Regions from separate parts of the Williamsia sp. SKLECPSW1 genome, predicted to be linked through region 3. Evidence: riboswitches for the same ligand, from Rfam matches in the RefSeq annotation. Region 3 holds a riboswitch; each other region holds the start of a gene.

Region 1 (6,759 bases), on a different contig from region 3:
ACGCGCGCCGCCTCGACATCACGGTCCACTCCGCCGCGATGAACCGGGACGTGCCGTTGTCGGTGATCCTGCCGCAGGATCGCAGCAAGCCCCGCCCGGTGTTCTATCTGCTCAACGGCGCCGGCGGCGGTGAGGACGCGGCGACGTGGCAGCGGCAGACGGACGTGGTGCAGTTCTTCGCGGACAAGAACGTCACGGTGGTGACGCCCAACGCCGGTGCGTACACGTACTACACCGACTGGGAGCGCGACGACCCGGTACTCGGGCGCAACAAGTGGTCGACGTTCCTCGGCACCGAGTTGCCGCCGATCATCGACACGGCGCTGAACGGGTCCGGCCGCAACGCCATCGCGGGCATCTCGTCGTCCGGTACGTCCGTGCTGGACCTCGGGATCGAGCACCCCGGCCTCTACCAGGCCGTCGGCGCCTACAGCGGGTGCGCGTCGACCGCCGGGCCCGCCGGTCAGGCGTACGTCCGGCTGGTCGTCTCGTCACGCGGCGGTGCGAATCCCGTCAACATGTGGGGCCCGTACAACGGCCCCGGCTGGCGCGCCCACGACGCGATCATCAACGCCGCCAAGCTGCGCGGGCTCAGCCTGTGGATCTCCAGCGCGTCGGGTCTGCCCGGCGAGTACGACACACCGGCGAAGATCCAGCCCGGCATGAGCCTGGATCAGCAGATCATCCTCGGTGGGCCCATCGAGGCCGCGGTCAACCAGTGCACCCACCAGTTGGCGGATCGTCTGACTGCGCTGAGGATCCCGTTCACCGCGGACTTCCCGCCGCGAGGGACGCACTCGTGGCTGTATTGGCAGGACCAGCTGCACCGCTCGTGGCCGCAGATCGGTCGCGCGATCGGCGCCTGACGGCGATCCCGCCGAGTGGGCTGAGACCCACCGCCGAGTGGGCTGAGGGGTCGTCGTCGGCACGGTCGGCGAGCGGTTTCGGCACGGTCGGGGAAGTCGGCGACAGCGACGGTGCCCGCTCCTCTCGCGAGGAGCGGGCGCCGTCGTCGTGCGTACCGGTCCGTCTCAGCCGGCGAGCAACCCCTTGGCGACATGGGTCACCTGGATCTCGTTGCTGCCCGCGTAGATCATCAGCGACTTCGCATCACGGGCGAGCTGCTCGACGCGGTACTCCGCCATGTAGCCGTTGCCGCCGAAGAGCTGAACCGCCTCCATGGCGACGTCGGTGGCGGCCTTCGACGAGTACAGCTTCATCGCCGACGCCTCCGCGAGGCTGATCGACTTGCGGTCCTTGCCCCGCTCGAGGGCGCTGAAGATCATGTTCTGCACGTTGATCCGCGCGATCTCCATCTCGGCGAGCTTGAGCTGGATGAGCTGGAACTGCCCGATGTTCTTGCCCCACAGGGTTCGGTTGCGGGCGTAGTCGACCGAGAGCCGCAGGCACTCGTTGATGATGCCCAGCGAGAGCGCGGCGATCCCGACCCGCTCCATCGTGAAGCCGGCCTTCGCGCCCTCGCCGCCACGCGTGTCCGCGCCGGTGTCCTCGGTCTCGCCCAGGAGACGGTCCTTGGACACGCGCACGTCGTCGAAGAACAGCTCACCGGTCGGCGAGCTCATCGTGCCCATCTTCTTGAACGGCTTACCCTGCGTGAGGCCCTCCATGCCCTTGTCGAGCACGAAGGACAGCACCTTGCGGTCACGGATCGGCGTCCCGTCGCCCTCGTCGAGCTTCGCGAACACGACGATCGTGTCGGCGTACGGGCCGTTGGTGATGAACGTCTTCTGGCCCTTGAGGATGTAGTCGTCGCCGTCGCGCTTGACGGTCGTCTTCATGCCGCCCAATGCATCCGAGCCGGAGTCGGGCTCGGTGATCGCCCAGGCCCCGATCTTCTCGAGGGTCACCAGTTCCGGGAGCCACCGCTTCTTCTGCGCCAGCGTGCCCTTCGACCGGATCGTGCCGACGGTGAGCTGACAGACGCCGAGGGACGCGATGATGCCGAGGCTGACGCCGGCGAGCTCGGTGTTGAGCAGCATGAAGGTGCTGTCGCCCATCCCGCCGCTGACGGCACCGGGCTTGGCCTCTCCCGTGGCCTCGGAGTCGAGTTCACGCTCGAGACCCTCCCGGGCCATCTGGTCGACCCCGAAGGTGGTGTACAGCTTGCGGGCGATGTCGTAGGGCGGGAGAACGCCGGTCTCGAGCTCGTCGAGGTGCGGACGCACCTCCTTGTCGATGAAACCCCGCAGTGCGTCGCGGATCATCAGGTCTTCCTCGGACCACTCGTACATGCCACTCCTCGTCGTGTCCGCCGTGAACTGAATGATGTTTCAGTTTCTGCCCGCCACGATGTCATCCGCCGATGGAAATGTCCACCGTCCACGTCGTGGCAGGGGCGATGTCGACGCCGAGGAATCCCGACGCCCCGAGACCGCGGTGCAGGGTGACAGCCGCCGCGACGACAGGCTTCGCGGCGACGACCACCGGGCCGTCGGCCCGCAGCGCGACGAGCGACCGTTCGATCCGCTCCAGGAACGTCGCGACCGACTCACCGCCGTGCGGCGTCGCGTCGGGATCGGCGAACCACGACCCGAGTTCGGCGGGCGCGATCTCGTCCGGGCGTCGGCCGACCCACGATCCGAGGTCGATGCTCCGCAGGGCCTCGTCGACGACGTGGGCCTCGGCGAGGAGCGCGGCCGTCTCGACGACCGACCGCTCGGGACCGGTGTGGACGAGCGGGACCCGGACTCCGAGCGCGGCGACGTCGCGGCGGCCGCGATCGTCGAGCGGACCGCCCTCGCCGCCGAAGGACAGCGCCCGGTTGGGGCCGGTGCGTCCCGCGGCGACGAGGGTGACCCTCAGCGCAGCGACCCGGCCGGCGCACCCGTCGACCGACGGCCGGCCTCGGCGTGGCGGCCGATCCGGGTGAGCACGATCGCGAACGCGAGCCCGAGCACGGACCACAGGATCATCTGGTTCGCGATCGAGAGGAACCGGAAGTCGCCGACCACGTCGCCGGGGAAGCCCGGGAAGACGATGGTGCCGTCGGCGGACCGCAGTGCCGTCGGCACCTCGTCGAACGACGGCAGCAGTGCCATCGCGACCGCGACACCGACCAGGTAGGTGGCCACGCCCGACACCAGCGCCCACAGGCCGCCGATACGCGGCAGCAGCCAGAACGCCAGCGCGACGGCGGCGACCGCCAGAGCGACCGACACCAGCGTCATCGTGAGATACGAGCCGCTACGGGCCCCGATGGTGTCGTCGTCGCCGACGGCCGGCGGATTGGCCGGATACTTCCCGAACGGCACCAGGTAGACCGCGACGAACCCACCGAACGCGAGTGCGGCGGCGACCCACCGCGGGTCGACCAGGGGGTGACGACGGCCGACGTACGCCCACACGACGGTGAACGCGACGGCGAACAGGGCGCCCATGGCGAGACCGAAGACCACCGACCCCACTCCGGCCCCGATGTTCTCCTGCACCGACCGGGTGAACACCTCGCCGTGCTCGTGGGCACCGTGCTCGCCCGCGAGCATCTCCTCGGCGGCGCTGCGGCCGCCTTCGTAGTCGATGGCCTTCGCGACCTGTGGCTCGATGAACACACGCGCGAACACGTACGCGACGATCCCGGCGACGAGACCTGCGATCAGCCCGCCGCCGATGAACTTCTTCTCCATCTGCTCGTCTCCCGCTCAGTGGCAGGGGAAGCCGAGGAAGTGCCGTGCGTCGTGCACGAACTCGTGGACGTGGGTGTCGGATCCGAAGACCGACACCGCGCCCTGGTCGTAACCGATGAAGTAGTAGGCCAGCGCGGCGAGTGCGGTGGTGGCCGTGAGCCACAGTGCGGTCTCCATGACGGAGACGTCGGGTGTGTCGAGCTGGAGGATCCGGGCCGTGCCGCGACCGGCGGACAGCGTGGAGGTCTGGGACATGGGTCGAACTCCTCTCGTGGGATGGCGCGTCCCACGTGGTGCGGATGAGAAAGCCGTGCGGTGGCGATCTGACTCGACGTGCGGTCTCCCGCTCGTCTCACAGTGGCGCGACCGTCCCGGATTCTCACCGGAGTTCCCCAGCCGCTCGGCTGCACCGAACCCTATGGGTCGGGATCGTTGCTGGTCAACACCGCGAGACGGCGGCAGGAATGCCTGTCGTACCCACGGGGGATGATGGACCGATGAGCACGGCCACCGCCGAGGTGCTGGAACGGTTCAGCGCGCCGACCCGCGACTGGTTCACCGGTGCCTTCGCCGCGCCCACCGCCGCCCAGCTCGGTGCCTGGTCGTCCATCGCCGACGGTGACCACACGCTCGTCGTCGCCCCGACGGGGTCCGGCAAGACGTTGTCGGCGTTCCTGTGGGCACTCGACCGTCTCGCCCGGGAGTCCGGCGGAGGTGAGACCCGTACGCACACCACGTCGGTCCTCTACATCTCGCCGCTCAAAGCCCTCGCCGTGGACGTCGAACGCAACCTGCGCGCGCCCCTGGCGGGCCTGCAGCGGTCGGCGGCGGCGCTGGGCCTGCCGGCACCGGACATCACGGTCGGCGTCCGATCGGGGGACACCCCGACGACGCAGCGCCGTCAGCTGCTGCGCACCCCGCCGGACATCCTCATCACCACGCCGGAGTCGCTGTTCCTGATGTTGACCTCGTCGGCGCGGGACACGTTGCGCGAGGTGCACACCGTCATCGTCGACGAGGTGCACGCGGTCGCGTCGACGAAGCGCGGTACCCATCTGGCCCTGTCACTGGAACGGCTCGACGCCCTGCTCGAGCGGCCCGCGCAGCGCATCGGGCTGTCGGCGACGGTCCGCCCGCCGGAGCGGGTCGCGCAGTTCCTCGCGGGGTCGGCGCCCTGCACCGTGGTCGCGCCGCCGGCGGAGAAGACCTTCGACCTGACAGTCGACGTCCCGGTTCCGGACATGGCCAACATCCCACCTCCGCCCGGTGTGGACGACCTCGACGACGAGATGACCCCCACCGCGGGCTCCCTGTGGCCGTACGTCGAGAACGGCATCGTCGACCTCGTCGAGAAGAACCGGTCGACCATCGTGTTCGCCAACTCCCGACGCCTCGCCGAGCGACTCACGGCCCGCCTCAACGAGATCCATGCCGAGCGGTCCGGTGTCGACCTCGAGACCGACGGCAACGACGCCGTCCCCGGCGGGGCACCGGCCTACGTGATGGGCAGCGGGTCGAGCCAGGGCGCGCCACCGGTCCTCGCCCGTGCCCACCACGGGTCGGTGTCGAAGGAGCAACGCGCACTGATCGAGGACGACCTCAAGGCCGGTCGGCTGCGCTGCGTCGTCGCGACGAGCTCGCTGGAGCTCGGGATCGACATGGGTGCAGTCGATCTCGTCGTGCAGGTGGAGACGCCGCCGTCGGTGGCCGGCGGGCTCCAACGGATCGGACGCGCCGGTCATCAGGTGGGTGAGATCAGCCGTGGCGTGGTGTTCCCCAAGCACCGGGCAGACCTCGTCCACGCGACGGTCGCGGTGCGACGGATGCGCGACGGACTCATCGAGGAGATCGCCGTCCCGGCCAACCCGCTGGACATCCTGGCCCAGCACACCGTGGCCGCCAGCGCCGTCGACGTCCTCGACGTGCAGGACTGGTACGAGACGGTCCGCCGCGCGGCGCCGTACGCGACGCTCGCCTGGTCGGTGTACGAGGCGACCCTCGACCTGCTGTCGGGGCGCTACCCGTCCGACGAGTTCGCCGAGCTGCGGCCCCGCGTGGTGTGGGATCGCGACGCCAACACCATCACCGGCCGGCCCGGCGCGCAGCGCCTCGCGGTCACCTCGGGCGGGTCCATCCCCGACCGCGGGATGTTCGGGGTGTTCATGGTGGGCGAGAAGGCCACGCGTGTCGGTGAACTCGACGAGGAGATGGTCTACGAGTCCCGCGTCGGCGACGTGTTCGCGCTCGGCGCGTCGAGTTGGCGGATCGAGGACATCACCCACGACCGCGTACTGGTCTCCCCCGCCGCCGGCGTCCCCGGCAGGCTGCCGTTCTGGATCGGCGACGCCGTCGGCCGCCCGAGCGAACTGGGTCGCGCGATCGGCGCGTTCATCGGCGAGGTCGGCGATGCCCTGACCCGCGGCGACACCTCGACGCTCACCGCGCAGACCGAACACCTCGGCCTCACCGCGTTCGCGCGCGACAACCTCGTGTCGCTCATCTCCGAGCAGCGCGAGGCGACCGGGCATCTCCCGACCGACCGCACCCTCGTGCTCGAACGGTTCCGCGACGAGCTCGGCGACTGGCGCCTGGTCCTGCACTCGCCCTACGGATTGCGGGTGCATGCGCCGTGGGCGTCGGCGATCGGCGCGCGTCTGCGCGACCGCGTCGGCGTCGACGGCGCGGTCACCGCCTCCGACGACGGCATCATCATCCGACTGCCCGACACCGACGACGAACCCCCCGGTGCGTCGATCGTGGCGCTCGACCCCGACGAGATCGAGGACATCGTCACCGACGAGCTCGGCGGATCGGCGTTGTTCGCCAGTCGGTTCCGCGAATGCGCGGCCCGCGCCCTGCTGCTTCCGCGCCGAAACCCCGGCCGCCGGGCACCGCTGTGGCAGCAACGCCAACGCAGTGCGCAGCTGCTGCAGGTGGCCGCCCGCCACCCGCAGTTCCCGATCATCCTGGAGACGTTGCGCGAGTGTCTGCAGGACGTCTACGACCTGCCCGCCCTCGTCGACCTGCTGCGATCGGTCAGCGGGCGGACGATCCGCATCGTCGAGGTCGCCACCGAGACGCCGTCACCGTTCGCGGCGTCGTTGCTGTTCGGGTA
Region 2 (6,759 bases), on a different contig from region 3:
GTCGCGACGATCGGCGACGGGATCCCGCGCCGGTCCGGGGTCATCGAGGAGGACCGGCGCGGGGCTGTCACCCGGTCACACCAGCGTCGCACGCACCTGCTCGGTCGCCGCGACGACGTGGGCGAGCGACTCGCGGACCTCGTCTGGTCTGCGGGTCTTCAGGCCGCAGTCCGGGTTCACCCAGAGTCGTTCGGCAGGAACGGCATCGAGTGCCGCACGCAGCGACGCGACGATCTCGTCACGGGTCGGCACGCGCGGCGAGTGGATGTCGTAGACACCCGGTCCGACGCTGTTGCCGAAGCCGATCGCGTTCAGGTCGTCGAGCACCTCCATCTTCGAGCGCGCCGCCTCGATGGACGTGACGTCCGCGTCGAGATCGGCGATGGCCGTGATGACCTCACCGAACTCGGAGTAACAGAGGTGGGTGTGGATCTGCGTCGCGTCGGAGACGCCGGAGGTGGCCAGGCGGAACGCGTCCACCGCCCACCGCAGGTAGGCCTTCTGATCGGCCGCCCTCAGCGGCAGCAGCTCGCGCAGGGCGGGTTCGTCGACCTGGACGATCCCGATGCCCGCGTTCTGCAGGTCGACGGTCTCGTCGCGGATGGCCAGCGCGATCTGGTTCGCCGTCTGCGCCAGCGGCTGGTCGTCGCGGACGAACGACCACGCCAGGATCGTCACCGGGCCGGTCAGCATCCCCTTCACGGGCTTCGGCGTGAGTGCCTGTGCGTAGGTGGCCCATTCGACGGTCATCGGGGTGGGGCGCGAGACGTCGCCGAACAGGATCGGCGGACGGACGCATCGGCTCCCGTAGGACTGCACCCAGCCGTTGTGGGTCGCGGCGAACCCGTCGAGCTGCTCGGCGAAGTACTGCACCATGTCGTTGCGCTCGGGCTCCCCGTGTACGAGGACGTCGAGACCGAGCTCCTCCTGCAGACGGATCACCGACTCGACCTCGGCGCGCATCCGCGAGGTGTACTCGGACTCGTCGATCTCGCCCGACCGCAGCGCGGCGCGGGCGAGACGGATCTCGGAGGTCTGCGGGTAGGAGCCGATCGTGGTGGTCGGCAGTACCGGCAGCCCGAGGCGGGCGTCCTGCTCCGTGCGCCGGTCGGCAGCCGGCCCGCGGGAGATCCCGCGTTCGACGACCTCGGCGACGCGCGCGCGGGTGCGGGCGTCGTTCACGCGCGGGTCGGAGCGCCGGGATGCCGCGGCGGCGGCCGCGGCCTCGAGGTCGGCCGCCACCGCCTCCCGCCCCTCGCCGAGTGCCCGGGACAGCGTGACGACCTCGGCGACCTTCTCGAGCCCGAACGCGAGCCACGGGCGCAGGGTCTCGTCGAGGCGATCCTCGGCGGCCACGGTGTACGGCACGTGCAGCAGCGAGCACGACGTCGCCACGGCCACGTTCCGCGCGCTGCCCAGCAGCGTCGCCAGGGTCGCCAGTGCCCGGTCGAGATCGGCGCGCCAGATGTTGCGGCCGTTCACCACGCCGGCGACCAGGAGTTTGTCGGCCAGGCCGGTGGTCGACACGACCCGATCGGGGTCGCCGCGCACGAGGTCGACGGCCACACCGTCGATCGCGGTGGCGGCGAGGGCGCCGAGCGCGTCGCCGAGGTCCCCGAAGTACCCGGCGACGAGCAGCGCGGGCCGGTCGGTGAGGTCGCCGAGCCGCCCGTAGGCGTGGGACGCGAGGGCGGCGGGGTCGTCGGCGAGGTCGGTGGCGAGGGCGGGCTCGTCGAACTGGACCCACTGTGCGCCCGCGGCGCGCAACTGCGAGAGCAGGTCGACGTAGAGCGGCAGCAGCTCGTCGAGGCGGGAGATCGGTGCGGCCCCACCGTCGACGGCCTTGCCCAGCAGCAGGTAGGTGATCGGACCGATGACGACCGGGCGCGCGGGGACGCCCAGTTCGATCGCCTCGGCCAGCTCGGCCAGCACCTTCGCGGGGTTCATCGAGAACGTCGTCGCGTCGGAGATCTCCGGGACGATGTAGTGGTAGTTCGTGTCGAACCACTTCGTCATCTCCATCGCCGTCACCGACTGCACGCCGCGTGCGGCCGCAAAGTATCGGTCGAGCGGGTCGGGGATGTCGTCGTAGCGCGGCGGCAGCGTTCCGAGCAGGACGCTGGTGTCGAGCACCTGGTCGTAGAACGAGAACGTGTTGACCGGTACGGAGTCGAGTCCGCTGTCGCGGAGTCGGGCGAGGTCGCTGCGTCGCAGGTCGCCGGCCTGGGCGAGCAGTGCGTCGCGGTCGACACGCCCCGCCCAGTACGCCTCGGTGGCGCGTTTGAGCTCGCGGTTCGGGCCGATGCGGGGTGCGCCCAGGACGGTGGCGCGGAAATCGCTCGACTGCTGTGTGCGGGAACGGATGTCGGACATTCGGGTGGATCCTCCGGGTGTGGAGCGGATGGTCATCGCCCATACCCGGCGCACCCCGGAGAGACGTCGACGCCCACACCGTCGGACGACGACACGACCACCCCACGGCACCACCCGTCGCGATGACGGCTGCCGCGCGGCGACCCACCTTCTCCGGTCACACGCCCAGTCCACGAGGCGACGAACCGTCCACCGCGGCGCGGCGGACACGGCTGGCAGGTCTTCGGACTCGTGGGCGAGCGCTCGCGCGCACCTACTGATCGACGCTTCCCGGGCCGTGGCCCAGTGCTGATGTCGACGGTCGTTCCCACTCACCGCTGCGGGACAGTCCCGGATTCCCACCGGGTTCCCTCTCGTGGGGCCGACATCCGGTCGCCCGGTTGTCGATCCCACTCGATGTGGCGTCGTCGGCGACCCGGGAACCGGGAGCCGTCGTCGTCACAGACCAGCTGCGGGGCCGACCATACGCCGCGTCAGAAGTCGCCCGCGCTGCGGCGCAGCGATTCGATGACGTCGGCGAGCGTGGTCGCCGCGGTCTCGTCGACGCCGATGTCGGCGAAGACCTCGCGGTTGAGCACCTCGGTCGCCTCCTCCACTGTCGACCGGCCGATCTCGGTGATCTCGACGAGCGTCGTCCGACCGTCGGTGGGGTGGGGGATACGGCGGACCAGGCCGGCCGACTCGAGACGGCGGATCGCGTGGGTGACGCTGGTGACGTGGACCTGCAGGCGCACGCTGGCCTTCGTGATGGGCAGGGCGCCGGTGCGGCTGAAGGCGAGCAGCCGGAGCAGTTCGAACCGGGAGAAGCTGAGGTCGAAGGGTCGCAGTGCGGATTCGACGCGGGCGAGCAGGATCTGGTGCGCACGCATGACAGAGGTGACCGCGACCATTCCGGGCACGACGTCGCCCCAGCCCGCGGCCACCCAGTTGTCCCGCGCCCGGGCGATCGGGTCGAAACCAGGACCGTCAGTGGCCATCGGCGCATCCTGAGACCATTGCGCCATTCTCGCCGATGGGGGCCGGTGACCTGTCACAACCCCGCGAACTCAACGGCTGTCGAGAGGACGTCCTCGAGCATCGCCGGGGTGAGGCGTCCGGTGAAGGTGTTCTGCTGACTGACGTGATAGCTGCCGAACAGGCGCAGCGGCGGGACGTCGTGGCCGGGTGCCGCGGGGAGGTCGACGGAGGCCCCGTGGCCGAACTTCGGCCGCGGCACCGGGATGTCGTGGCCGTGGCCGCGTAGTGCGGTGAGGGCGGCCTGCCAGCCGAAGCCGCCGAGGGCGAGGACGGCCTTGGCCGTCGGTGCGAGCAGGGTCAGTTCGCGGTCGAGCCAGTGCCCACAGGTGTCCCGTTCGGCGACGGTGGGCTTGTTGTCGGGTGGGGCGCAGTGCACCGGGGCGGTGATGCGGACCCCGCGCAGGGTGAGGCCGTCGTCGGCGGCCACCGCGGTCGGTTGGCTGGCGACTCCGACGGCGTGCAGTGCGGCGAACAGGACGTCGCCGCTGCGGTCGCCGGTGAACATCCGGCCGGTCCGGTTGGCGCCGTGGGCGGCCGGGGCGAGGCCCACGATGATCAGCCGGGCGTCCGACGGGCCGAACCCGGGGACCGGTCGGCCCCAGTAGGTCTGGTCGGCGAAGGCGCGTCGCTTCTCGCGGGCGACACGCTCCCGCCACTCGACGAGCCGCGGGCAGGCACGGCAGTCGACGAGTGCGGCGTCGAGCGCGGCGAGGTCGGGCGCCTCCGCGGCGGCGCTGGGCAGGGTCACGGCGGCGCAGTCCCGCGCAGTCGCGGCGCCGGGAGGTCGACGGCATGGTCGGCCTCGCGCAGCGTGATCAGCGACTCGTCGACCCAGGCACACAGACCAGCGACGTCGACCCCCTCCGGGGCGTCGCGGACCGGCGCGATGGCGTCGCGGCCACGCTCCAGCAACCGTCGGGCGCCGTCGGTGTTGCCGCGGGCGGCGTGGGTGGCGCCGACCGCGAGCTGGGCGAGCCCCTTCCACAGGGCTCGGTCGGCATCCGGCGCCTGCTTCCACGTCGCCTCGAGGATCTCGTGTGCGCGGAACGGCCATCCGGTGTCGAGCAGGTCCTGGGCGACGGTCAGCGACTCCGCCGGGGTGAGCGGGACCTCGTCGCCGGGACCGGGCGGCGTCACGCCGGTCGCGTCGCGGGGCAGCGGTCGGCCCAGACGGTCGCGCGGGCGGGCGTTGTGGGCGCGCCCGTCGGCGTCGCGGTCGCGTGACAGTCCGATCACCCCTCTCGTCGTCAGCGGATCGCTTTGCGTGCTTCCGGCCAGAATGCCGCACCCGCGATCGCGACGCCGCCGGCCCCGATGATGGTCACCGCTGCATCGACGCTCTCGCGGCCCTGCTGGGACCAGTAGACGTCCTCGAGATCGAGCAGGAGCGCCAGCTCGTCGACGATGAGCGCGGTCGCCACGCCGTAGCTGATGGCGGTCAGCGGGTGACGCCGGTGGTGCTCGGCGCCGCGGACGGCGACCGCACCGACGCCGCCGAGCATGAGGATGCCGATGTTGTAGTGGTGGAAGTGCCTGCCGTGCAGACTCATCCCGCCGCCCGCCGGGCCGTGGCCCGCCCGGATCCAGTGGGTGAGGGCGCGCACCGCGACGAAGGTCGTGGTGAACGAGGTCCACGACAGCAGCGCGGCCTGTTGACCCGGGTCGAGCGAGCGTCGCCAGGCGCGGCGCAGCCGGTGTGCGCGCGGAGGGCGGGGTGGCGCGGGAGGCGCGCCGGTCGCGTCACCCGGGGCGTGGGGCGCCGCAGTCGCGGCCTGGTCGTCTGGCGGTGGGGCTTCCTGCATGTCGTCGACGATGACAGATCGCCCGCGGCCCGCACACGGGGAAGGTCGCGAGTGTCGCGCCGCGATGTTCGCGGTCGCGACATTCCCGTCAGGCCGAGGTCTCCACGGGCGGTCCGACGTAGGTCGCGCGGGGTCGGATGATGTGGCGGTCGCGCGCCTGCTCGAGCACGTTGGCCGTCCACCCGACGACGCGGCTGACGGCGAAGGTGGGTGTGAACATCTCGCGGGGAAGGCCGCAGCGGTCCATCACGACGCCCGCATAGAACTCGACGTTGGCGTAGCGGGGGCGGTCCGGCCGGGCCGCGGAGAGGACGTCGACGACGGCGCGTTCGACCTCGACGGCCACGTCCGCCGTCCGGCCGCCGAGACGTGTGGCGACCTCGCGCAGCAGTTCGGACCGGGGATCGCGCGTGCGGTAGACGGCATGTCCGAAGCCCATGAGACGTCGGCCGGCGGAGAGTTCGTCCCGAGCCCAGGCGCGGGCGACGTCACCGGCATCCGCGGCCGTCATGGCCTGACCGCCGCGGGCCACGATCGCGTCGAGCGCATCGAGTGCCCGGTCCGGGGCGCCGCCGTGCAGCGGGCCGGAGAAGGCGCCGATGGCACCGCAGATCGCCGACGGCATGTCCGCGCCGGTGGAGGCGATGACGCGGGCGGTGAACGTCGACGCGTTGAAACCGTGCTCGACGGTGGCGATGAGGTACTGCTCGATCGCTCGGGTCTCGTCGGGTCCGGCAACCTCACCGGTGGCCGCGTACAGCCAGTGGCCGGCGGTGTCGAGCTCATCTCGGGGGCTGATCGGGTCGAGTCCGTGCGCGGCGCGGTGTACCGCCCCGAGCAGCGTCGGGACCATCGCGCACAGCCGGATCCCGTCGTCGCGGCGGGTGTCCTCGTCGCAGTCCCACAGCGGCCGCATCCCCAGGTACTGGGCGGTCGCCGACAGCACGGTGCGGAGGTCGACGAGGGGGCGATGGGCACCGGGGGTCGAGCCGATCGTCCGGGCCAGCGCGAGCAGGTCCTGCGGCACAACGCGTTCCGCACGCACCCGGGCGGTGAATGCGTCGAGCTCCGCGGGTTCGGGCAGGCGGCCGTGCACGAACAGGAACCACACCCTCTCGAACGTCGACGAGCGCGCGAGGTCCGGCGCCGGGTACCGGTTGTAGTGATAGAAGCCCTCGTCCCCGCGGACGTCGCCGATGGTGGTCTCGGCGACGGACACGTCGGCGAGGCCCGGGGCTGCGTCGATGAGGGTCATGCCGGGCATCCGATACGAATCGTGTTCACAGCGACTACGTTCGGCTCTGACGGCGTTGTCGTCAATGTTGATCGGATCAACATCGGAGGTGACCATGCGACGCCACACCCGGCGGCGGCCGTCGGTGATCCACCACGACGGTCGCGAGTATCTGACGACGGCCCAGGCGGCGCGTGTGCTCGGTGTGCAACCGGCGACGCTGTACGCCTACGTCAGCCGCGGCCGACTGACCAGTGTGCGGATCGACGGCTTGCGGGGGAGCCTGTTCGCCGTCGCGGAGATCGAGGCGTTCGCACGCCGGACGGAACGTCG
Region 3 (6,759 bases):
CCGCGGCTGCGGCGCAGCATGTCCGAAGCGGGTGGCGTCGCGGACGTCGGCCCACGGTTCGGGCGGGCGGGGCGCCCGCCACCGCAGGTCGTCCACCGGGGCGGCTGCGTAGGGGATGCCCTTCCAGCGACGCACACCGGTGTGGGGGTCGACGGCGCCGCGCACCGGTCCGTGAGCGGTCTGGATCTGGAGAGAACTCACGCACCCATTCTGGCCGAACGCCTCAGGGTGCCCCCACCGACGCCTCCCGCGACCAGGTGACGGTCACGGGCAGTTCGTCGTCCCAGGGCTGTCGGGTGGCCATGTCCGACACGCGCATCTCGCCGCGTTCGAACTCCCCGGTCGCGGCGTCGACGAGGCGGTAGCGCTGCCGCTGACGATGGATGGGCTGTGCCTCGAGCAGCACCACGCGGACCTCGCCGGGCTCGAAGTGGCACCGCTTCTGCAGTGCTGCGATGAGTTGTTCGTTCGACAGGTGACCGTCGCCGAAGTTCCATCCCATCGCCATGCTGCAGATCCGCTCCCCGTCGGTGAGGACGTATCCGGATTCGTCGAATCCCGCCATGGCGCGGTGGGCCAGGGTGAACAGGGCTCGACCGTGGGTGTTGAAGGCCCGGAACGCATATCCCTTGTACATGGCGATCTGTGCACCCTCGAGGCCCCCGTACACCCGCTCGAGCTGTGAGGCGGGCAGTGCCGAGATGGCCACGATCCCGGCTTCCAGCTTCGCCGACGCCGCGGGGGTGACACACCACAGGCCGGTGTCCCAGTTGCCGGCGTAGTAGCGCATCCCGGGCAGGAACGAGACCTTCTGCGGGGCAAGGTTCCCCACCACGACGGTGACGGCGGAGACGGCGACGAGGGCGATCACCCACCCGGGGTTCTCGATGTCACCGAGTCCGAGGTCGGCGTGTCCGACGAACAGCGCGAGCACGCCGAACATCATGAAGACGTTCCACTCCAGCGGCACCCCCATGGGGATCGCCGAGAGGATCGCGAAGTGGAAGATCAGCATGATCGCTGCCGCCACCCAGGTGAGCCACCCGCCGGTCGATGCGAACAGCACGAGCCCGACGCACATCTCGATCACGGTGCTGGCGTGCGCGATCCACCGCGCCGGCCGCCCGGGCCGCAGGTCGTCGGGGAAGTGCTCGAAGAACGACCGCTTGAGTCGCTTCGTCCGGATGATCGGGTTGTTCGACATCATCGTCGAGACCACGAACGGGAAGTGCTTGTTCAGCTTCGACGTCGCCGCGCCCATCCAGATGACGACGAACAGCAGCTTGGCGGCCACCACCATGTCGGGTGCGGCGAACAGGAACGTCACCGCGAACGCGCCGTACACCTCGCCGCGGGCGGCGAGGAAGATCGTCTTGTCCCGCAGCCCGATCACGGCGAGCAGGACGAGGATCGTCCACACCTGCCAGTGCGGCAGCAGCCCGACGGTGGTGCCCGCCGCCGGCTGCGGCCCCGTGCCCCCGCCGGCGAGTGCGACGACGAGCATCACGAGGAGCGCCGCGTAGACGGCGACGTCGACGAGCCCGCGCTCGTCGCCACGGGTCAGCGGCACCCGCCCCGGCCACGGCGGCTGCCGGATCGTGCGGGGCCGCAGCCAGTAGAGGATCGACCCCATCGGCGGGAAGAAGCGGTTGTTGAGCGGACCGAATCCGCACCCGAGACCGACGACCTCGAACAGCATCGTGAAGAAGACGACCTTCTGGAACACGATCGGCTCGTCGTACCACTGCGCGACGTCGGTGAACCCGCCGACGCCGGGTGTCGCGATCGCGATGCCCCAGGCCACGAGGACGTAGGCGGCGATCTTCAGGACGTAGAACAGGTGCAGAGCGACGGGCGTCCCGAAACCCACCTCGGCCCAGTGGTGGGCCATCGGACGGATCTTCTCCGCTCGCGTCCCTCGACTCCACTCGGCGAAATCGACCTGTGGGGAGTCCTGCGTGATGAATCCCATGGTGGTCGTCACAGTAGCAACCAAGCGCTCGCTTGGTACACCGCTTCGACGAGGACGCCCGCTCCGCCCTGTAGCCTCACCCGCGACGTCGGTGCGTCCGGCCGTGCACTCGCGAGAGAGGGCACGGCGGGACGCGGCAAGAGGGAATCCGGTGCGAGACCGGAACTGCCCCGCAGCGGTGATCGGGAACGACGCGACAACCATGCACTGGCTCAGGCCGGGAAGCAGTCGCAGGTAGGTGGCACCTCGCAGGTGCCGTGCCCGGGAGTCCGAAGACCTGCCGGTGTCGGCCGCGCCGGCGAGGTGCGGTCGCTCATCGGCCTCGTGGGACATGGCTGGTGCGGCACTGCCGTCGGCGAACCGTGGCCTCACGCCCGGTTCGCCCGGGAGTCTGCGCCCTCCGTCGACCGCGATCGACGGAAGGTCCCGCCCGTGGACGTCGGACGACGACGCGTCGCAGCGCTGGTCGCGCTGTCTGTGGTCGCCCTGGTCGTCGTCGGTGTGCTCGGGCTGATCGTCGGCAGCGTCGCGATCCCCGCCCGCGACGCCCTCGGATATCTGTGGGCCGACCTCGTCGGCGGACAGGTGCGCGCGTCCGGTGTGCCGGAGTACCGGATCGTCGTCGACTCCCGCCTGCCCCGTGTCCTCACCGGTGCCGCCGCCGGCGCGGGACTCGGTGTGGCCGGAGTCGTCGTCCAGGCGGTGGTGCGCAACGCACTCGCCGATCCCTACGTGTTGGGCATCTCGTCGGGCGCGTCGGTCGGCGCGACGGGCGTGGTCCTCTTCGGGGCGCTCGGCGGTCTGGGCATCTATGCGTTGCCGTCGGCGGCGTTCCTTGGCGCGGTGGTCGCGACGCTCATCGTGCTGGTGCTCGCACGCACCCCGTCCGGGCTGGAACCGCTGCGCCTGGTTCTCATGGGAACGGCTCTGGGGTACGGGTTCTCGGCGATCACCACCGTCCTGGTCTTCCTGGCGCCCGCCGGCGACGCGGCCCGCAGCGTCATGTTCTGGCTTCTGGGCAGTCTCGCCGCCTCGGACTGGCACTCCGTGTGGCTGGTGGGTGTGGCCGCCGTCGTCGGTTCGCTGGCGGCGCTGCTCGTGGCCCGTCACCTCGATGCGCTGGCGATGGGCGACGACGTCGCGGCCAGCCTGGGGGTGCATGCCGGTCGGTTCCGACTCGCGTTGTTCCTCGGTGCGGCCGCGGTCGTCGGGATCATCGTGTCGGTCTGCGGCGCCATCGGTTTCGTCGGACTGGTGCTCCCGCACGTGGCGCGTCTGCTCGTCGGTGCCGGACACCGGCGGGTGCTGCTGCTGACGCCCGTCCTCGGGGCGACGTTCCTGGTCGCCGCCGACATCGTCGCGCGCTCGGTGGTCCCGCCCTACGACCTCCCCATCGGGGCGATCACGGCGGCGGTCGGTGTCCCGGCATTCGTGCTGCTCATGCGGCGCCGCCACCGGGACGCGGTCCGATGAGCGGCCCCGCGGTCGACTACGACGACGTCGCCGTGACCGTCGGCGGCGCGTCCATCGTGCAGGACCTGCGGCTGCACATCGCCGGTGGCCGCTTCCTCGGCCTCGTCGGACCCAACGGCAGCGGCAAGACGACGGTGCTGCGGTGCCTGTACCGGGCACTCGTCCCCGCCGCCGGCCAGGTGACGGTCGCCGGCCGCGACGTCGGCGCGATCTCGGTGCGCGAGAACGCACGTCAGGTCGCCGCGCTGGCGCAGTCGGGCTCGATGTTCCTGGACTTCACCGCGGGTGAGGTCGTGCGCACGGGCCGGCTCCCGCACACCCACATGCTGCGGTCGTTGTCGGCGGCCGATCGTGCGGTGTGCGCGCAGGCGATGGAGGACGCCGGCGTGACACACCTCGAGCGGCGACGGTTCACCGAGTTGTCCGGGGGCGAGTCACAACGCGTGCTCATCGCCCGGGCGTTCGCGCAGGAGGCGCCGGTGTTGGTGCTCGACGAACCCACCAACCACCTCGACGTCGCCCACCAGTACGCGGTGTTGCGGGCGGCGCGGGACCGCGGGGTCACCGTCCTCGCGGCCCTGCACGACCTCAACATCGCCGCACAGTTCTGCACAGATCTCGCCGTCGTGTCGGGGGGTCGGATCGTCGCCACCGGCGTCCCCACCGAGGTGCTCACCGCCGACGCGGTGCTGCGGTGGTTCGGCGTCGCATGTCACATCGTCACGCATCCCCGACTCGGGGTGCCCCAGATCATCTTCGACGAAGGGACCACATCATGATCACCCCACGGCATCTCCGGGCGGGGCTCGCCGTCCTCGCCGCCACGCTGGTCGTCGCCGGGTGCGGCGCGCGCATCGACGACCCCGCCCCGTCGTCGTCCTCCGCCGAGGCCGTGCGGATCACCAACTGCGGTGCACCGCTGACGGTCCCGCGGACGCCCACCCGCGTGGTCACCAACGACACCGGTATCACCGAGATGATGTTCGCGCTCGGTCTCGCCGACCGGATGGCCGGATACACCACCTACGAGGGGAAGGAGCGCGACATCGCCTCGTCGCCGTGGCGATCGGAGTTCGCGTCGACCCGCTCGCTGGGGACCGCGTTCACCCGCGAGGTGATCCAGGCGGCAGATCCCGACTTCGTCTTCGCGGGATGGAACTACGGGTTCAAGGAGTCCACCGGTGTCACACCGGACTGGATCCGGACGATCGGCGCGACCCCGTATCAACTCACCGAGGCGTGCCGGCAGCCCGGCAGCACACGCCGGGGAATCGAACGCCCGCTGGACGCTCTCTACGACGATCTCGACAACCTGGGCGCGGTGTTCGGCGTCCGCGACCGCGCGGCGGCGCTGGTCGACGGGTACCGCGCGGAGGTCGCGCGCGCCGCGGCCGGTGCGCCGGCGGCCGATCGGCGCGCACGGGTGTTCCTCTTCGACAGCGCGGATCCCTCCCCCTTCACCTCCGGACGCAACGCCGGCCCCGACGAGATCATCGAGAAGGCGGGCGGCACCAACGTCTTCCACGGTCTCGACGACTCCTGGACGTCGGTGTCCTGGGAGGCGGCCGCCAAGGCCGACCCCCAGGTCATCGTCGTCGTCGACTACGGAGCGGGGCCGTCGAACACCGTGCAGGCGAAGATCGACGCCCTGCGCGCCCAGCCGCTGATGGCGGGGACGACCGCGGTGCGGGAGGGGAACTTCGTGTCGTTCCCCTATGCCGCGCTGGTGGAGAGCCCGCGCAATCCCGCGACCGTCACCTCCCTCGCCGCCTACCTCCGCAGCAAGGGTCTCTAGGACGCCGGGGTCCACCCCAGGGCGGGGCCCAGGCGCGTCGCCATGTCCTCGATGATCTGGGCGTAGTCGGCCTCGGCGAACGAGAAGGGCAGAGCGAACGCCACCTCGTCGGCGCGCTGGAATCCCGCATGCGCGTAGAGGTTCTCGGCGAGTTCGTCGGAGGAGCCGACGAGGTCGGGGGCGAACATCATCCCGCGCGGCCCCTGCGGTTCCCGCGTCCGCGCAAGGCGTGATGCGGCGTAGTCGCGGTATCTGCGGACCTGCTCGGGTGTCGCCGAGTCGGTGGGGATGACGACCAGCCCCTGCGACACCCGCGCCCGCGTCGGATCGGGATGGTGTGCCAGGTAGGCGTCGATCTGTTCGGCCTGGATGGTGGCGAAGTCACGCGAGGCGGTGCCCTCCGTGGTCACCACCGACGAGGTCAGGTAGTTCAGTCCCTGCTCGCCCGCCCAGATCGCCGACGACAGGCCGCCGCCGTACCAGACGCGGTCGGCCAGTCCGGGCGACTGGGGTTGCACCCGACGCGAGAACGTCTCGATGCCGACGACGCCCTCGAAGCCGCTGACCGGCTCGCCCCGAAGGCACCGGAGCAGGCGCATCACCCGCTCCTTGGAGAAGTCCTCGATGTCGTGGGTGTCGGGGTAGAGCGCATGCCGGTAGTCGTCGTAGCGCATCGGGGTGCCCACGGACACCCCGGGATTGACGCGTCCGCCCGACAGCACGTCGACGGTCGCGAGATCCTCCGCGAGCCGCATCGGGTTCTCGAGTCCGAGCGGGATGACCGCGGTGCCGAGTTCGATCCGACTCGTGCGCATCGCCGCCGCCGCCATCACCGCGACGGGTGAGGAGATCCCGTACTGCAGATGGCGGCACCGCAACCAGACGCTGTCGAAGCCCAAGGCCTCGGCACGTTCGATGGTGCGGATGGTCTCCAGATGGCCCTCGCGGGGTGCGTCACCGTCGAACCGCCCGATGGTGAGGAACCCGAGCTTGTCCAGTGGTCGTCCCGCTCGCGGCATCGCCAGATCTCCGTCCCGCCGTCACATCGGCAGCACCATCCTGCCGGTCACCGCGGCGCGGCGCTCCGCTCAGCGACCGAAACCGGCCTCCCGCAGGGCCTGGGCCATCGAACCCGACGGCGCGGGGGCGTCGCGGCGCGGACGGTCGCCGCCCCGCTGTCCCCCACGACGGCCGTCGCGCTGCCCGGACGGCCGCGCACCACCCGACGACGCGTTCGTCCGCGGCTTCTGGCCGCGAGTGCCCGACGTGCCCGCTCCCACCTCGTCGTCCAGGCGCAGCGTCAACGCGATCCGCTTGCGGTCGAGGTCGACCTCGAGCACCTTGACGCGCACGACCTGACCGGACCGCACCACCTCGTGCGGGTCGGAGACGAAGCGGTCCGACATCGCCGACACGTGCACCAGCCCGTCCTGGTGCACCCCGACGTCGACGAAGGCGCCGAACGCGGCGACGTTGGTGACGACACCCTCGAGGACCATCCCCGGGGTCAGGTCGGCGA

The links. A riboswitch is a leader RNA that binds a small molecule or an ion and turns the genes downstream of it on or off. The one in region 3 is predicted to bind cobalamin.
Region 1: linked by a shared signal. The riboswitch ahead of ACXVUM_RS15300 (CbtB domain-containing protein) and the one ahead of ACXVUM_RS16080 (FecCD family ABC transporter permease) in region 3 are both predicted to bind cobalamin.
Region 2: linked by a shared signal. The riboswitch ahead of metE (5-methyltetrahydropteroyltriglutamate--homocysteine S-methyltransferase) and the one ahead of ACXVUM_RS16080 (FecCD family ABC transporter permease) in region 3 are both predicted to bind cobalamin.

What each region holds. Positions count from the first base shown of each region.
Region 1 is NZ_JBTGLI010000001.1:3,250,061-3,256,819, reverse strand. It holds gene ACXVUM_RS15320 (alpha/beta hydrolase) at 1-866, shown strand, start outside; gene ACXVUM_RS15315 (acyl-CoA dehydrogenase family protein) at 1,032-2,252, opposite strand; gene ACXVUM_RS15310 (histidine phosphatase family protein) at 2,314-2,925, opposite strand; gene ACXVUM_RS15305 (CbtA family protein) at 2,820-3,644, opposite strand; gene ACXVUM_RS15300 (CbtB domain-containing protein) at 3,660-3,899, opposite strand; adenosylcobalamin (AdoCbl) riboswitch at 3,906-4,063, opposite strand; gene ACXVUM_RS15295 (ATP-dependent helicase) at 4,142-6,759, shown strand, end outside.
Region 2 is NZ_JBTGLI010000001.1:674,406-681,164, reverse strand. It holds gene metE (5-methyltetrahydropteroyltriglutamate--homocysteine S-methyltransferase) at 76-2,373, opposite strand; cobalamin riboswitch at 2,591-2,725, opposite strand; gene ACXVUM_RS03020 (MarR family transcriptional regulator) at 2,847-3,350, opposite strand; gene ACXVUM_RS03015 (uracil-DNA glycosylase) at 3,404-4,138, opposite strand; gene ACXVUM_RS03010 (DUF309 domain-containing protein) at 4,135-4,626, opposite strand; gene ACXVUM_RS03005 (hypothetical protein) at 4,638-5,192, opposite strand; gene ACXVUM_RS03000 (citrate/2-methylcitrate synthase) at 5,281-6,447, opposite strand; gene ACXVUM_RS02995 (citrate synthase) at 6,542-6,759, shown strand, end outside.
Region 3 is NZ_JBTGLI010000002.1:38,431-45,189, reverse strand. It holds gene ACXVUM_RS16090 (carboxylesterase/lipase family protein) at 1-201, opposite strand, end outside; gene ACXVUM_RS16085 (DUF3556 domain-containing protein) at 224-1,972, opposite strand; cobalamin riboswitch at 2,114-2,251, shown strand; gene ACXVUM_RS16080 (FecCD family ABC transporter permease) at 2,405-3,445, shown strand; gene ACXVUM_RS16075 (ABC transporter ATP-binding protein) at 3,442-4,224, shown strand; gene ACXVUM_RS16070 (ABC transporter substrate-binding protein) at 4,221-5,240, shown strand; gene ACXVUM_RS16065 (LLM class flavin-dependent oxidoreductase) at 5,237-6,259, opposite strand; gene ACXVUM_RS16060 (Tex family protein) at 6,329-6,759, opposite strand, start outside.